DNA from 2 places in the Cutibacterium granulosum genome. Region 1 is predicted to be linked to the other one. Evidence: riboswitches for the same ligand, from Rfam matches in the RefSeq annotation. Region 1 holds a riboswitch; the other holds the start of a gene.

Region 1 (9,690 bases):
GCGCCAGACGCACGCTGATGTCTGCCAGGTCGAGGGTTCGCGAATCTGTACTGTCCACGAGAGGCCATCCTAGAACGTTGTGTTCACCGAGATGTGAGACGGTGCACTGACTCACCAGGTGTCGTTGCCGGCTCGGCCATACCTGGCCTCGTGGTCCCGGCGGGCCTGCTCCCGGTCCTTGCGCGGCCTGCGCTGAGCGTGACTGTCGTCGCGGCCACCACGTCGATCAGACCCGTGCCAGTCGGAATGGTGTCGGTTGCCGCCACGACGATCGTTGTGGTGATACCTCCCGTGACCGTTGCGTCGGCCACCACCCTTGCCCTTGCGCCGCTGCGGCTTGGGAGCGACGATCGCGTCGTACTCCTCCTGGGCGATCGGGGCGTCCAAGGCCGGAGTGCAGTGGGCGACCTGTGCAACGTGTTCGTCGCCCAGCCGCACCTGGGCCTCCTCGGGATGAACTCCGGCAGACCGGTAGATACGTGCCATGGTGCGCCGCTGGTGCGGCAGGATGAGGCTGATCACGGCGCCGTCCTGACCAGCGCGAGCGGTACGGCCGGCCCGGTGCAGGTAGTCCTTGGAGTTCATCGGTGGATCGACCTGCAGAACGAGGGTGACGTCGTCGACGTCAATACCGCGCGCGGCCACATCGGTGGCGACGAGCACCGGGAGGGAGCCCTCCTTGAAGGCGGCGAGCACTCGGGCCCGAGCCCCCTGGGTGAGTCCACCGTGCAGGGCACCAGCCATGACGCCAGCCTCACGCAGCTGTTCGGCCATTCGGGAAGCACCGCGTTGGGTGCGTGCGAAGACGATGGTGTGGCCGGCGCGATGTGAGATCTCGGCCATGAGTGAGACCTTCTCGTGCGGTTTGACCTGGAAGGCATGGTGGGTCATGGTCGCCACCGAGCCCCGTTCGGGGTCGATCTCGTGGGTGACGGGATCGTTCATGTAGGTGCGCACCAGTTTGTTGACGGCGCCGTCCAGGGTTGCCGAGAAGAGCAGCTTCTGCCCCTGCCCCACGGCGTCGAGAATGGCTCCGACAGCCTGCATGAAGCCCAGGTCGGCCATGTGATCGGCCTCGTCGAGGACGGTCATCTGCACCCCGGACAGATCGGCGTCACCGGTCTCCAGCAGGTCGACGAGGCGCCCCGGGGTGGCCACGACGATGTCCACGCCCCTCTTGAACGCCTTGGTCTGCGGACCATAGCTCATGCCACCGGCGACGAGGATCGTCGACAGGTGCATGGCCGAGGCCAATGGGGAGATGACGTCGGCGATCTGCATGGCGAGCTCGCGGGTGGGAGAGAGGACGAGGGCACGCGGTCGACGGTCCGCACGCTGCTCGGCGGACAGCCGGGTGAGCACCGGAACGCTGAAGGCCAGCGTCTTGCCCGAACCGGTGGAGGCACGCCCCAGCACGTCCTTGCCGCTGATGGCATCGGGGATGGCAGCGATCTGGATGCGGAACGGCTCGTCGATGCCGGTGGCGGCCAGGGCTGCGACGATGGGGTCGGGCACGCCGAGGGCGGAGAAACCCCCCTCGTGGTTCACCGTCGAGGTGTCGAGCTCGCCAAGATCGGTGGCCTTCCACTCCATGGTGTCGGCGTCGGAGTCATCGGCATGCCAGTCGTCCCGGTCACGACGCCCCGGCCCGGAACCGTGGGAACCCCGACCACCGCCGTCGTGACGATCCCAGCGATCACGGTTGCGATCATGCTCCCGACGCTCATGGCCGCGACGCTCGTTGCGAGGCTCGGCATCGTCTTGGTGCCAGTCACCACGCTCGCCCCGATCACGCCGAGCGTTGTTCCGCTCGTTGCCGTGGTCGTCGCGCCAGTCGTCCCGGCGGCTGGACCCGCGCCGATCACGACGCCAGTCCCCGTCGTACCGGCCACGACCACGAGCATCCCAGTCACGAGGCCCTGCCTCGAAGTCGTGCGATGCACGATCGCGTGCACCGCGCTGGTCGTTCCAGTCACGCCGATCCATCCGGTCACGACGGTCGTCACGGCGGTAGGAGTTTCGAGTGTTGCCGCGGTACCCACCGGAGCCATGACCGTACCCGCCCCGGCTACCGCCATGACGGTTGTCGCCACGTGACCGGCCTCCTCGGGGGCGCTCGTCCCGGTGCCAGTCGTCTCGATACTGCTTGGCCTGGCGTTGGTCGTCGTGGCGTCGGCCGCCATCGACCTCGGCAGCCGGGTCCCAGGCCTGGAATGACCGGCCCTTGGGATCGGTGTGGGCAGCGCGTCCAGAGTTGTGGTGGGAGCCATGTCGTGCTGCGCCGCCTCGGTTGCGTGGCTTGTGCCCTCGAGCAGCACGCTCGGCGGCCGTCCACCTCCTCTTGGGGGTGCCGTCCGCCTTGTACGACTTGGCCTTGCGGTGTGGCTTGTTGTTGGGCATGGGAATCCTCTGGTGACGAACGACTGCGCACAGCAGCAGCCGCGCGACGGCGCGGGAAGGGTGCGTGAATCGTCTTGGATGAATGCGGTCTCGATGGCGGGCGTGTAGCTGCAAGGGTCTGACACCGTCAGACGCGCATGTCACCGCATGGGAGCAGCGACACGATCGGAACCGGCCAAGCAGACTCGTGTTCGAGTCGGAATCACCTGGACGGATGGGCGCATCGAGCAACTCAACGCATCATGGGCCCACATGGGCCGAACCAACGCGCCAACGATACCTGCTTGGCCCAACAACAACCAAACGACGCCATCGGCTGCTGGTCATCCATCAGAAAATGTCACCGTTTGGACAACTGCACAATGCGGAATCGTCACCTCGAGCAGTTACCATCGAGGGTGTGCGAGTTGCGATTGTTGCGGAGTCGTTCCTGCCACAGGTGAACGGCGTCACGAACTCGGTCCTGCGTATCCTGGAGCACCTGCGCGCCCACGGACATGAGGCCCTGGTCATCGCCCCGGGCGACTCCGAGACCCCCCACGAGTACCAGGGGCATCGGGTGGTCTCGCTGGCCTCCTTGGCCTTCCCCGGTTATTCCGACGTGCGTGTCTCGGCCTCCCCGCAGTGGTCCATCGAGCGCACCCTTGCCGAGTTCGACCCTGATGTCGTCCATCTGGCTGCACCGTTCGTCATCGGCTACAAGGGGGCTCTGGCCGCTGCCTCGCTCGGCATACCTTCCGTCGCCATCTACCAGACGGACGTCCCCTCCTACGCCGGGCGGTACGGCCTGGGCAAGTTGGAACCCTACGGCTGGTACCGGGTGCGTCAGATCCACTCCCTGTCGGTGGCCACCTACGCCCCCTCCACCTATTCACGCGACCAGCTCGTCTCGCACGGCGTGCCGCGGGTGGGCATCTGGGGTCGTGGCGTCGACAAGCAACGATTCCATCCGTCGAAGCGTTCGGAGGAGCTGCGTGCCCAGTGGGCCCCGAACGGCGAGGTGGTCGTCGGGTACATGGGGCGCCTGGCCGCCGAGAAACGGGTGCAGGACATGGCCGTGCTGGCCGACATCCCCGGGGTGAAGCTCGTCATCGTCGGGCACGGCCCCGATCGTGACCAGCTCGAGAAACAGATTCCGGGTGCCATCTTCACCGGGGGTCTGGGCGGTGAGGACCTGCCGCGCGCGGTGGCATCTATGGACGTCTTCTGCTCCACCGGCGAGCTGGAGACCTTCTGCCAGGCGGTCCAGGAGGCCAAGGCCTGTGGAGTTCCGGTGATCAGTCCGCGCCGCGGCGGCCCGATCGACCTCATTGATCCCTCACGCACCGGCTGGCTCTACGAGCCGGGCAACATGGACGAGTTCCGCAGCTACGTCGTCGACCTCGTCGGTGACGGTTACAAGCGCAGGGCCATGGGAACGGCGGCCCGCGCCTCCATCGAGGACCGCACTTGGGGGCATCTGTGTGCCGAACTCGTCGGGCACTACGAGGAGGCCATCCGGATCGGATCGGTCGCAGCTCCAGCCCGTCATCGTCTGTTGGCTGCGGCCACTCACCATCCCCGTCGCAACGGTCGTTCCATCAGTCTGCTGCACCGCTGAGCCAGCGATTCCGCCACGTCAGCTGGCCGAGGCGCCAAGCCCCTGCCCATTCACGAAAAAGCTGGGCCCCGTTGATCTCCGGTGACGCTCACGGCCCGGTGCCCCACCCCACTCACGGACTCACGGAAAGCTGGGCCGCCGGCATGCTCCGATGATCTCGGGAAAGAACCCGGCGAGTTGATCTGGCGACCACGGCCCGGGATGGCGGCATGCGGTGAGCGCCTGCAGACTTGCCCCCAACAGGCCAGCCCAGCCAGCCGACACGCCAGCGGCGAGCAGTGTTCCACACACACCAGCCAGCACATCGCCCGAGCCGGCCTGCCCGGTCCACGCCGGCCCCGGCAGCGCTGCGGCACAACCGGCCTGCCCGGCAGGCATCTGGCCCGCCCCCGGGTGGTCGGCCACGTCGAGAATCTCGGACGGCGTGGGCTCCACCACGTGCCCGTTCGGGTCGGCCATCCACTGAATCGCCCCCTTGAGCAGGACGGTGGCGCCGAATCGTCGCGCCGCCTCCGCGGCCGACTCGCGCGGGTTCTCACGCACCTCGTCGCGGTCGACACCGAGCATGCGCGCCAGCTCACCGGCATGTGGGGTGAGCAGGCAGCCGTCCGGGAGCTCAGCGGGCAGCAGGGACAGGGCGTCGGCGTCGATGACCATCGGTACGCCGTCGACACAGCGTTGCTGGAGACGGCGTCCATTTGCAGCTGGGTCGTCCTGCCCCCAGCCGGAGCCGACCACCCAGGCCTGCACCCGGCCGTCGGCAAGAACGACCGACGGCATGGCAGCGAGCACCAGGTCCGCCGGACGTCGTGGTCCGACGTAGCGAACCATGCCGGCCCCCGTGCGCAGCGCTCCCAGCGTGCCGAGCAACGCTGCTCCCGGGTACTGGGAGGACCCAGTGTCCATCCCGACGACACCGCGGGAGTACTTGTCGTCTCCCGGGTCCGGGACCGGCCAGAGCCGGGCGAGGTCGTCCTCGTCGACCACACTCGTCCAACCGTCAGCACACTTCGGGACGCCATCACTGCCACCGGGCTCGACGCCGATGTCGACCACGTCGACCCGTCCGCACCGCTCAGCGGCGGGTGGGGCAACATGGCACCACTTGCGTGCCGCGAAGGTCACGGTGACATCGGCTCGTAGCGAGGTCGTGACGGCCCCGGAATTGGCGTCCAGGCCAGAGGGCAGATCGACAGCGAGCCAGCTCGCAGCGGAAAGCTGCTCCCCCAGCCTCGCAAGATCGTCCGGGATGCCAGGGCGTCCGCCAATCCCCAGGACGGCGTCGATGACGAGGTCTGGTACCACCTGGCCAGCCTGCTCCATCGTCACCACCTCACACCCCGCTCGTAGGGCGACCTGCCAACCAGCGGCATGTGGTGTGCCCAGCACCGGACAGACCCGTACATGGCATCCCTCGTCGGCGAGCTCGGCCGCGGCCAGCAGACCGTCTCCCCCGTTGTTGCCGCCTCCCACGAGCACCAGCACTGAACCGCCTCGCACCCCGCACCCCAGATCGGCGAGCATGCCCCGTGCCTGCGCGGCGACCTGCCCTGCAGCCACAGCCATGAGATCGGTACCGGGATGCGCATCGAAAAGCTTCTGTTCGGCAGCGCGCATCGCGGCCGCCGTGCACACGTACTGAGTCATTGCACCTCACAGATGACGAATGCCACGGCGAGTGCCCCGTCGTGGCTGAGGGACAGGTGAATGTCGGTGACACCGCGCTCCTGCACCGTCCTGGCAGATCCTCCGGTGAGATGCAGACGCGGCTTGCCGGACTGCTCGACGACAACCTCCACCTCGCGCCAACGCAACCCGTCCGGCCCACCAAGCGCTTTGGCAAGGGCTTCCTTGGCGGCGAACCTGGCCGCCTGGGAGCGCTTCGGCAGACTGCCCTCGGCAGGGGTGAGCACCTTCTGCACCAACCCCGGGTGGCGGGCCAGCGCGTCCTCCCACCGTTGCAGGTCGCAGACGTCCACGCCGATGCCGACAATCATGTGGTCAGCCTAGCCGCCCGAGACTAGGCTGCTTCGGCGGGCTCGTGCTGACGTCATGACGAGTCTCGCCCCGCCCCCACTGGCATGCAGCCTCAGCTTCCGTTTCGAGGCAAGGAAGGCACTGAGGAGACCCGAGAGCTGTTCAGCCATGCGTGGAATTCCGCCCACGATCTCGTTATGCTGAGCCCAAAACCATACGGGAACTCCGGTGCGAGTCCGGGGCTGTTCCCGCAACTGTGACCAGCGAGCCACTTCTCCTCGTCGCCCGACGAGACACGTCACGGCCTTTTCCGGGGCTGGAAGGCAGAGAACGCGCAACGACCTGGGAGCCAGGACACCGTGTGGCTACCCTCCGGTCACCAGGTGCGAGGAGACACCACATGCACATCACTCGTGATGCCCATTTCCGTCATGGGCACAGCACACCATTGCTCGCGACGACCGCCGTCGGACTCGTCGGTGCCATGCTGCTCACCGGCTGCGGTTCCCACGGCGAGGACTCATCCGGGGCCGGCAGCCCGTCAGCCACGGCATCCGCCTCGGCATTCTCCTCACCGGTGAAGGTGAAAAGCTGTGACGAGACCCTCACCTTCGACACGCCGCCCAAGCGGGTCATCCTCATGGGAGACACCGACGCATCGATCTTGGTGAAGCTGGGCGTCATGGACTCGATCACCGGTCGGGCCGGGGAGGTCATGGCCGACGGCTACGACGCCGACACCCTGAAGAAGATCACGGACGTGCCCACGATCACCTCCTCCGAGCTGGACACCGGTGGCGCCAAGCTCGCCACCGAGACGATCCTCGACCAGCATGCCGACCTCGTCATCGGCTATGACGAAGGTCTGGACCGTGCCGCTCTGCGCAAGGCTGGGGTCAAGGTGTACGCCCCCGACACGTTCTGCCCGCACGGCACCGGGACCGATCACGCGAGTTTCGACCTCGTCACCAAGGAGGTCAGCAAGGTCGGTGACATCTTCGGCGTCCCCGACAAGGCCAGGACCCTCAACGACGAACTCACCGGGCAGGTGAAGGACCTCACCTCCCAGGCCAGCAAGGACTCACAGCACAGCGCCGCCGCTCTGTGGGTGGAGCCCGGCAACAGCGGGTTCTACACCTACGGCACCTCGAGCATGGTGCAGCCGATCCTCGAGGCCAACGGCCTGCGCAACGTCTACGACGGCGAGAGGAAACGCGTCTTCGACGCGACGATGGAGGACGTCCTCAACCGGGATCCAGAATGGATCGTCCTGCTCGCCCAGGAGGGCGACATCGCCAAGACCAAACCAGCATTCCTCAAGTACAAGGGCGCTTCGCAGCTGCAGGCCGTGAGGAAGAACCAGGTCGTCGTCATCCCATTCTCGCTGACGGATCCGCCCACCCCACAGTCCATCAAGGGAGCCGTGGAACTGAACAAGCTCCTCAAGAAGTGATCATGCGGCACACACGCATCAGGACCATCCTGCTCGTCGTGCTGCTCGTCCTCACCCCGGTGGGAAGCATCGCCTTCGGCGCGGCCTCGGTGCCCTGGGACCAGGTCATCGGCGTGCTGGCCGACCATCTGGGGTTGCACCCGCAGGTGACCTGGGACGGCATCACCGACGCCATCGTCTGGCAGAACCGTATGCCTCGCATCATCGCCGGGATCGGCGTGGGGGCTGCACTCGGAGTGGCCGGGGTCGCCCTGCAGGCGATCGTGCGCAACCCGCTGGCCGAACCCTACGTGTTGGGAGTGAGCTCGGGGGCGTCGACGGGCGCTGCGGCGGCGATGGTCCTCATCGGCATGTCGAGCCCACTGGGGGTGGCCAGCCTGGCCTTCGTCGGTGCCCTGGTGGCCACCACCCTGGTGCTGGGAGTGGGCGGTCGACGCGGCAGCTCAGCCCTCACCCTGGTGCTGGCCGGTATCGCGGTCGGGTTCATCTTCCAGGCCGTGACGAATCTCATCATCTTCTCCGCGGACTCCCCGGAGACGGCACGCTCGGTGATGTTCTGGATGCTGGGGTCCCTGGCCAAGGTGAGTTGGACCCAGAGCATCTGGCTGGTGGGCATTGCTGCGGTGCTCATGGCGCTGTTGTGGTTGTGCGCCCCCTGGCTCGATGCCCTGGCCAGCGGTGATCAGACCTCGATGGCGGTGGGGATCAACCCCCAGGTGATTCGGCTCGTCATCCTCGTTCCGGTCTCGGCAGCCGTGGGGGCGGTGGTGTCGATGGCTGGTGGGATTGGCTTCGTCGGCCTCATCATCCCGCACCTCATGCGCTCCTTCACCGGGTACGGGCACCGAACCCTCGTCATCTCGTCGGGGCTGGCCGGCGCCATCTTCCTGGTGTGGGCCGACACGGTGTCCCGGACGATGTTCGCCCCCTCCGAACTACCCATCGGCATCATCACCGGACTGCTGGGGGCGCCGTTCCTCCTGGTGCTCGTCAACCGGATGAATCCGGCGCGGTGAGGAGGAGCCATGATTGACGTACATTCCCTGGTGATCCGCCGTGGCAACCGGGTGGTGGTCGACGAGGTGGATCTGTCCGCCGGAGACGGCAGCACCATCGGTGTCGTCGGACCCAATGGGGCAGGCAAGTCCACCCTCGTCCAGGCCATGTACCGCGCCCTACCGGCTGCCAGTGGTGAGGTGCTCATCGACAGTTCGGACGTCACCAGCCTCTCCAGGCGGGCCATTGCCCGAGCAGTGGCCGTCGTCTCCCAGGAACGTGACGAGGGTCTGCCGCTCACGGTACGCGACGCCGTGGGGTTGGGACGGCTCTCGCACCGCTCCCTGGCTGGTTATGGGGACGCCGAGGATCGCAGCATGGTGGACGCAGCGCTGGCTCGCGTCGACATAACGTATCTGGCCGATCGGCTCATCACCCAGTTGTCCGGCGGTGAACGGCAGCGTGCGCTCATCGCTCGGGCCATCGCCCAGGACACCGACCATCTGCTGCTCGACGAGCCCACCAACCACCTCGACATCCGGCACCAGTTCGAGCTGCTCGCCCTGGTGGCGACCATTCCGGCGACGACGGTCATCGTCCTGCACGATCTCAACCTGGCCGCCCGATGCTGCGACAAGCTCATCCTGCTCGATCACGGCCGTCTGGTGGCCTCCGGCCCCACCCAACAGGTGCTCGACCCCGAGCTCATCTCACAGGTCTACGGGGTGCAGGTGCACCGCATCGACCATGCCGGGCAGCCCCGGCTCCTCTTCGATCCCCTTGACAGCACAGCAGCTGACCATTCGAGACGCTGAACCACCACGGCGTCGACCGCCCCACAGGAGGCACCATGAAAACCCACCCACTCATTGCCGGCCTCACCCTCGCCCTGGCGAGCACACTGTGCCTCACCGGCTGTTCCACGTCGGCACACGAAGACGATGCCCAGTCGAGTTCGACGGCCACCACGGCACAACCGTCCGCCTATCCGGCAACAGTGATGAGCTGCACCGAGAAGCTCACCTTCACCGAGGCACCGAAAAGGGTCCTCATTCTCGGTGACACCAATGCACCCACATTGTCCATGCTCGACCTGCTGGACAGGGTGACTATGCGCACCGGAAAGATCGACACCACCGGTTACGACGTCAACACCGCAACCAAACTCATGTCCCTGCCCGAGATGAAGAGTGGTACCACAACTTTGGGTGGAGGGGCGAGCGTCGCCACCGAGAGCATCCTGGACGCCCACATCGACCTCGTC
Region 2 (6,909 bases), 1.1 Mb from region 1:
GTTGTCGACCTTGAGCACCTCGAGGGGCTCCTCCTGGTCGAGCTGGTACTTGTTGACGCCGATGAGGGGCTGACGACCCGAGTCGATGCGTGCTTGGGTACGGGCAGCAGCCTCCTCGATGCGCATCTTCGGGATGCCCTTCTCGATGGCCTTGGCCATACCGCCGGCCTTCTCGACCTCCTGGATGTGGCCCCATGCCTTGCGAGCCAGCTCCAGGGTGAGCTTCTCGACGTAGGCCGAGCCGGTCCACGGGTCGATGACACGGCAGGTGCCCGACTCCTGCTGGATGAACAGCTGGGTGTTACGGGCGATACGGGCGGAGAAGTCCGTCGGCAGGGCGATGGCCTCGTCGAGGGAGTTCGTGTGCAGGGACTGGGTGTGTCCCTGGGTGGCCCCCATGGCCTCCACACAGGTGCGGATGACGTTGTTGTAGACGTCCTGGGCGGTCAGCGACCAGCCGGAGGTCTGCGAGTGGGTACGCAGGCTCATCGACTTCGGATTCTTCGGCCCGAACTGGTGCACGAGCTTGGCCCACAGCATGCGGGCCGCGCGCATCTTGGCGACCTCCATGAAGAAGTTGGTGCCAATGGCCCAGAAGAACGACAGGCGCGGGGCGAACTGGTCGACCTGCAGACCCACCGACTCACCGGCACGGATGTAGTCGACACCGTCGGCCAGGGTGTAGGCCATCTCGATGTCGGCGGTGGCGCCAGCCTCCTGCATGTGGTAACCGGAGATCGAGATGGAGTTCCACTTCGGCATGTTCGCACTGGTGTAGGCGAAGATGTCGGAGATGATCCGCATCGACGGCAGCGGCGGGTAGATGTACGTGTTACGAACCATGAACTCCTTGAGGATGTCGTTCTGGATCGTACCGGCGAGCTGCTCGGGCTTGGCGCCCTGCTCCTCGGCGGCCACCACGTACAGGGCGAGAATCGGCAGCACGGCGCCGTTCATCGTCATGGACACCGACATGCGGTCCAGCGGGATACCCGCGAAGAGCTCGCGCATGTCGAGGATGGAGTCCACGGCCACACCGGCCATGCCGACGTCACCGGGAACACGAGGGTTGTCGGAGTCGTAACCGCGGTGGGTCGGCAGGTCGAAGGCGACCGACAGACCCTTCTGGCCAGCAGCCAGGTTGCGGCGGTAGAAGGCGTTGGACTCCTTGGCGGTGGAGAATCCGGCGTACTGACGAATCGTCCACGGACGGAAGGCGTACATCGTCGCGTAGGGACCGTGGGTGAACGGCGGGATACCGGCGTAGGTGCCCAGCCAGTCCATGTCGGAGTAGACGTCCTGGGAGTAGAGGTGTCCGACCTCGATCTGCTCAGGAGTGATCCACGGATCCTGCTCACCAGCAGCGGCGGCGAGCTTGGCGAACTGCTCCTGGGCGTCGGCGGGAACGGCCGCATCACCCAGGTTGATGGAATCGAAACGGGGCAAGGTTGTCACTTGGCAACTCCCATTGTGTCGAGAACGGAGGAGAGGGTGTCGACGACGTTCATCCCGAGGAAGACGCGTCCATCGACGAGCTCTTCGGCTGCTGCGGCGTCGTCACCGAATTCCTTGAAGGCACCGGAGAGGTAGACGGCCTTGGCACCGGCGTCCTTGAGAGCCTTGACGACCTCAAGTCCCTGCTCGGCGTAGGTCTTGGCGTTGGAGCACAGGTCGGCGATCTGGGCACCGGACTCCTTGAAGGCCTTGACGACCTCCTCGGTGGTGCCTCCCTCGCACTCGGGGGTCTCCAGGCCAGCGATGTGCCACACCGGGGCGGAGAATCCTTCACGGGGGCCGAAGTCGCGACGAGTCCCCAAGCAGGCCAGGAAGACCTTCGGACGCTCGGCGCAGGTGGCGGAGCGATCGACGAGGGCCTCGAAGACCTCGGCATCGCGATGCCACTGCAGCCCGTTGTGGGGTGCACCCTGCGGGAACGGCTTGGTCTCGACGGTCTTGGCGTCCAGCAGCGGGAACTCGCTGACGGCCGTAATCGGCTGCTTACGAGTGGCCAACCGCTTGGCACGCTCGGTGTTGAGCTTGTCGAGCTCGGTGCGGACATGGTCACCGGTGAGGGCTGCCGCCATGCCACCAGCGGCCTCGACGCTCTGGAACTCAGCCCAGGCAGCATCTGCCAGGGACTTGGTGAGCGACTCGACGTAGAAGGAGCCACCAGCCGGATCGTTGACGCGGCCGATGTTCGACTCCTCGGAGAGGATGATGCCGGTGTTGCGGGCAATACGACGCGAGAAGTCACTCTTCGGCAGGCCGATGGCGTCGTCGAAGGGCAGCGTCGTGATGGCCTCGGCACCGCCGACGGCGGCACCGAAGGTGGAGATGGTGCCACGCAGGATGTTGACGTAGGGATCGTCGCGGGTGAGCTCACGCCAGCTGGTGACGGCCTCCTGACGTGCACCACGCTTGCCTGCGGGAACCTCGAAGACCTCACCGACGCGGTTCCACAGGGTACGCAGGGCACGCAGTCGCGAGATGGTGAGGAACTGGTCATGGGTGGCAGACACCCGGAAGTTGATGCTGTCGAAGGCCTGCTCGGCAGTCAGCCCCTGCTCGATGAGGGCACGCACGTACTCGACACCGGTGGCAATGGCCCAGGCGAGCTCGGCGACGTCACCGGCACCGGCGTTGTGGTACACGGTCGCGTCGACGACGATCGGTCGAGCATTCTTGTACCCGTCAACCTTCTTGACCCATTCGGAGAGTCCGGACAGGTCGGGCTCGCCACCATTGATGGCAGCTGAACCGATCGGGTCGATGCCCAGGTTGAACGAGATCTCATCCTTCTTGGCGTCGGACTTCTCGATGGCAGCCAGCAGGGCATCGGCGGCAACGGCCTGGTCATCGCGGCTGGAAACCTCGATCTTGGCCAGGTTGAGCAACACACCCTCGAGCACGGAATCGATGTCGGAGGCGGCAATGGCGTCGTCACCGACTCGCAGCCAGATGGAGGTGACACCACGCTCGAGATCGGTGAGGATCGCCTTGCGGGTGAAGGCGACATCGGGGTCCTCGTGCAGGGCACGCACGTCCCAGGAGTCGATGACGCCGGTACGAATGGTGGTACCACGGGTGAACGGGGGAACGCCGGGAGCTCCGAGGTCCTCGGGAGCATCCTGGCGGGTGTACATGGGTTCGATCTTGACGCCGTCGACCGTGGTCGGCTGCAGACGTGCCATGCCCTTCTCGAGGTTGAGCTGCTTGCCCTCGGGACGCCCACGGTTGAGGACCTTGAGCACCTCCTTGTGCCACTGCTCCTGGGTCGGGGCCGGGAAGTCACCGGCGAGGGTGAGCGTCTCGGGCATGTCGACCTTGGCCGGCGTCGAGACGTTGTCGGGATCAGTCATACTCTTCAGACTCCTGCTCCGCTTTGGATAGACATACGTCGTCGTCCTCCCCTCGGGGACCACGTCATTGTCGTCGCACCGGGTGCGGCAACATGCTGGCAGGTCTTCGGACTCATGGGCGTCTCGTCGTTGACGAGTCCTACGTCACCGCTTCCCGGGGCCGAAGCCCAGTGCTTGATTGCCGTCGTCCCGGACGGGATGGCGTCAATGGTGATCTCGTTCCCATTCACCGCTGCGGGGCAGTTCCGGAGTTTCACCGGATTCCCTTTCACTGCTGGTCCAACCCATGACCTCACGCGATCACGACCTTCCCAGCACCAGCTCCTACCAGCTTATAAGATGAACGTCGACCGGGCAGCAGGGGGCTACCTCCTACGCACGATCGTGCAGCGAGGAATTGGCACAATCGACCCAGTTTTCACTCGTTCGTCGTATCCTTCGCTCACAGATCTGCATCCCTGCAGCGAAATCCGACTCCGGGGCCACTGTGCCACGACACGAGCCAGCGTCTCCTGGGCGCTGGCCAGCCGTCACCCCTCCCGGAAGATTCATCGGAGGCAGAGGATACGGCCTTGTCACGGCGTCACCTTGGTGAGACCGCACATCGGGGATGGTCCGAGCGAGCCTCAACCGTCTTGCCGATCCACGTCTCCAGAAGCCGATACGTCTGTTCCCGGTCTCGTTCGTGCAGCAGCTCATGTCGAGCATCAGGCTCCAGATGGACGTCCACCTGGAGCACCCCGTTCGCCGTAAGCTCACCGGCCACGCGACGCACTCCCCTGCCGTTGCCGCCGACCGGATCGCTGTCACCGCTCATGAGCAGTACCGGCAGCCGCGGTGGAATGGCTCGTAGGATCGTACTGGAGTTGCTCGTCTCACTGAGCCGAACCAGCTCCCGGTACAGCCCCACCGAGGCAGTGAATCCGCACAGTGGATCATTGCAGTAGGCGTCCACCTCACTGGCCTGTCGGCTGAGCCAGTCGAACCGGGTACGAACGGGACGAAACCGAAGATTCATGGAGCCAAAGATCAGGGTCTCCATCACTCGACTGGCAGAATCCTCACCAGCCATGACAATCTGGCTGGTCGCCGCACCACGAGCCACCTTCGCCAATGGGCCTGCTGAAGCTCCGGTCCCCAGTAGCACGAGCGCAGTCATTTCCCGGCCCCGACGAGCTGCGACGATCCGCGCCAGGAACGACCCCATCGAATGACCCACGAGGATCCAGGGCAGCTTCGGGTGCTGGGAGCGCACATCATCGGTCACTCGACACAGGTCGTCAACGATCTGATGGTAGCCCCGGTCGGGGGCCTGCCCGAGGGTGCCGTCCGCCAGTGCCCGCGGTCCGTGGCCACGGTGATCGTTGGCCACCACGAGCCAGCCAGACTGCGCCAGGCAACGTGCGAACTCGTCGTAGCGAGCAGCGTACTCGGCGAACCCGTGCACCAGTTGGATGAATCCACGCGGTTGACAACCAGGCCGCCAGATGAGCACGTCAATCTGCGCACCGTCGTCGGCAGTGAGGGTGATGGTGTCCATGGATCCTCCCGAGGTTGTGATCGAGCATCGCAGTGCCCAGAGTATTCGGTCAATGCATCACGGCCGTGACCGGTACGGCTCACTGTGGGTGATTCTCGACGTACACATCCATGGTGTCGTTGCGCATGGCATCCGAGAGCTCCTGCAGCCCTTCCTTGTCGACGACGTCATAGGCCTGACCGTCCTTCGACCTGCCAAACCCGGAAATGGGGGCTTGCACCTGCACGACCTTGTCACCGGAGGTGAATCGCAGACTCATGGCAAGTTTGCGAATCTCCGAATTGGTGAGCTTGTCGTCGACGGTCATGGTACGTCCGGCCAAGGTGGCGACGTCATCGAACTTCGAGGGATTGGCGAGCGTACCCGCAGAGAGGGTTTTGTCGATGATGGCCGTGAGGACATCCCGCTGACGGCGCGCACGATCAAGATCGCCGTTCTTGAGATCCCGGCGTTCGCGGACGTACTTGAGGGCCGCATTGCCTTTGAGCGTGATGTCTCCTGCTGGAAAGTGCATGCCCTCAATGGTGGAATCCTGATCGTTGTACACCTGTACACCGCCAAGAGCGGTCGTGAGTTCCTTGAAACCAGTGAAGTCGATGACGGCAGCATGATCCATGCGTACATTCGTCAAACTTTCAAGGGTCTGAATGGTCAGCGGCACGCCACCCCACGAATATGCAGCGTTGATCTTGGCCTGGGAAGGTTTGCCGATGACCTTGTTGGGCGGGATCGTCACCCACATGTCACGCAGGAAGCTGATGAGGTACAGATGCTCTCGATCCGCTGGCAGGTATGCCACCATCAGGGAGTCGGACCGACCTCGATCCCAACCCCGGGAGTCCGATCCCAGGAGTACGAAGGTTCGAGCGCCATCCGTAGCCGTGCTGGGGCGGGGGCTCGCGGTGGGCATCGTGAGAGGCTCCCGATTGATCTCGTCCAGACCATTGGTGAGGTGCTTGAGGAAATAGCCCAGAACACCGACGACAAGCAGGATGATGGCCAGCACAGCACACAGGAAGATCACTGGGGCACGACGACGATGCCCCGATGATGCCGCTCCAACGCCCTCGGTGATCGATTCCTCGTCCTGCCTGTGTGCATCCATACCGCGCCGCGGGGGAACACCCTCATCGGCACCAAAGAGGTCAAGCTCATCATCGTCATCCACGCTGGATCCCCTTGTCCTGTCTCCACCTTCCGCGCACCATCGGAGCCGATACGGGAAATCCCGCCCCAAGTTCTCCGTCCAAGGAGACTGATTTTGGATGGGGGTGCTGAGCAAGATGCCAAGCCAAATGTTAGCATGACCGGAGTTCAGGTTTCTTGGTACCAGCACGTACGCCGTATCCGAAAGGCATCATCATTCCCAGTAGCAAGCCAACGGGTGTGAGACATCCATCTTGGCCGAGCCACATACGCAATGTGCTTGTCCTTGGCGATGCCTTGGCCATTGCCTCGGCGCTCATGGCAACGTTGTACATCCGCATACCCGATCCCGACACCCCTCTGGCCGGGGCTCGGTGCCTCACCTATCCGACGCTCGCCCTGGGCCTTGGGAGTGTGTGGCTCGTCGTCCTTTCCACCAATGGCAGCCATCGAATCCGACTGGTGGGCTCTGGCCTTCAGCAGTACCAACTGGCCATGCGTGGAACCCTGTGGGTCTTCGGCGTTCTGGCAGTTCTCAGCTACCTGTTCAAGTTGTCGGTGTCCCGATCCCTGTTCCTCATTGCGTTGCCCTTGGGACTGATCCTCATGTGCCTCGAGCGGAAGGTGATCCGGAAAGTCATCCAACGGTCCCGCAAGCAAGGACGATTCCTGATCCCGACACTTGTGATCGGGGCTGGCCCAGAGGTCGAGCGAACCGTCCAGACTCTTCGCCGGAACATCGCCGTCGGTTACGCACCTGCTGCCGTTTGCCTCAACGGGGAGGAACCACAGAAATGCAGTGACCTTCCTGCAGACCTGCCAGTACTCGGCTACCCACAGCTCCTCAAGGAGGTTCGCGAGTTT

Evidence for each region. A riboswitch is a leader RNA that binds a small molecule or an ion and turns the genes downstream of it on or off. The one in region 1 is predicted to bind cobalamin.
Region 2: linked by a shared signal. The riboswitch ahead of mutA (methylmalonyl-CoA mutase small subunit) and the one ahead of CKV91_RS09200 (ABC transporter substrate-binding protein) in region 1 are both predicted to bind cobalamin.

What each region holds. Positions count from the first base shown of each region.
Region 1 covers NZ_LT906441.1:2,148,012-2,157,701, forward strand. Annotated here, with positions in the region: gene tsaE (tRNA (adenosine(37)-N6)-threonylcarbamoyltransferase complex ATPase subunit type 1 TsaE) at 1-58, opposite strand, end outside; gene CKV91_RS09180 (DEAD/DEAH box helicase) at 112-1,593, opposite strand; gene CKV91_RS09185 (glycosyltransferase family 4 protein) at 2,801-4,000, shown strand; gene CKV91_RS09190 (bifunctional ADP-dependent NAD(P)H-hydrate dehydratase/NAD(P)H-hydrate epimerase) at 4,121-5,647, opposite strand; gene CKV91_RS09195 (holo-ACP synthase) at 5,644-5,997, opposite strand; cobalamin riboswitch at 6,195-6,337, shown strand; gene CKV91_RS09200 (ABC transporter substrate-binding protein) at 6,378-7,430, shown strand; gene CKV91_RS09205 (FecCD family ABC transporter permease) at 7,433-8,446, shown strand; gene CKV91_RS09210 (ABC transporter ATP-binding protein) at 8,456-9,241, shown strand; gene CKV91_RS09215 (ABC transporter substrate-binding protein) at 9,277-9,690, shown strand, end outside.
Region 2 covers NZ_LT906441.1:1,084,787-1,091,695, reverse strand. Annotated here, with positions in the region: gene scpA (methylmalonyl-CoA mutase) at 1-1,455, opposite strand, end outside; gene mutA (methylmalonyl-CoA mutase small subunit) at 1,452-3,359, opposite strand; cobalamin riboswitch at 3,440-3,662, opposite strand; gene CKV91_RS04555 (alpha/beta fold hydrolase) at 3,943-4,899, opposite strand; gene CKV91_RS04550 (LCP family protein) at 4,979-6,067, opposite strand; gene CKV91_RS04545 (sugar transferase) at 6,322-6,909, shown strand, end outside.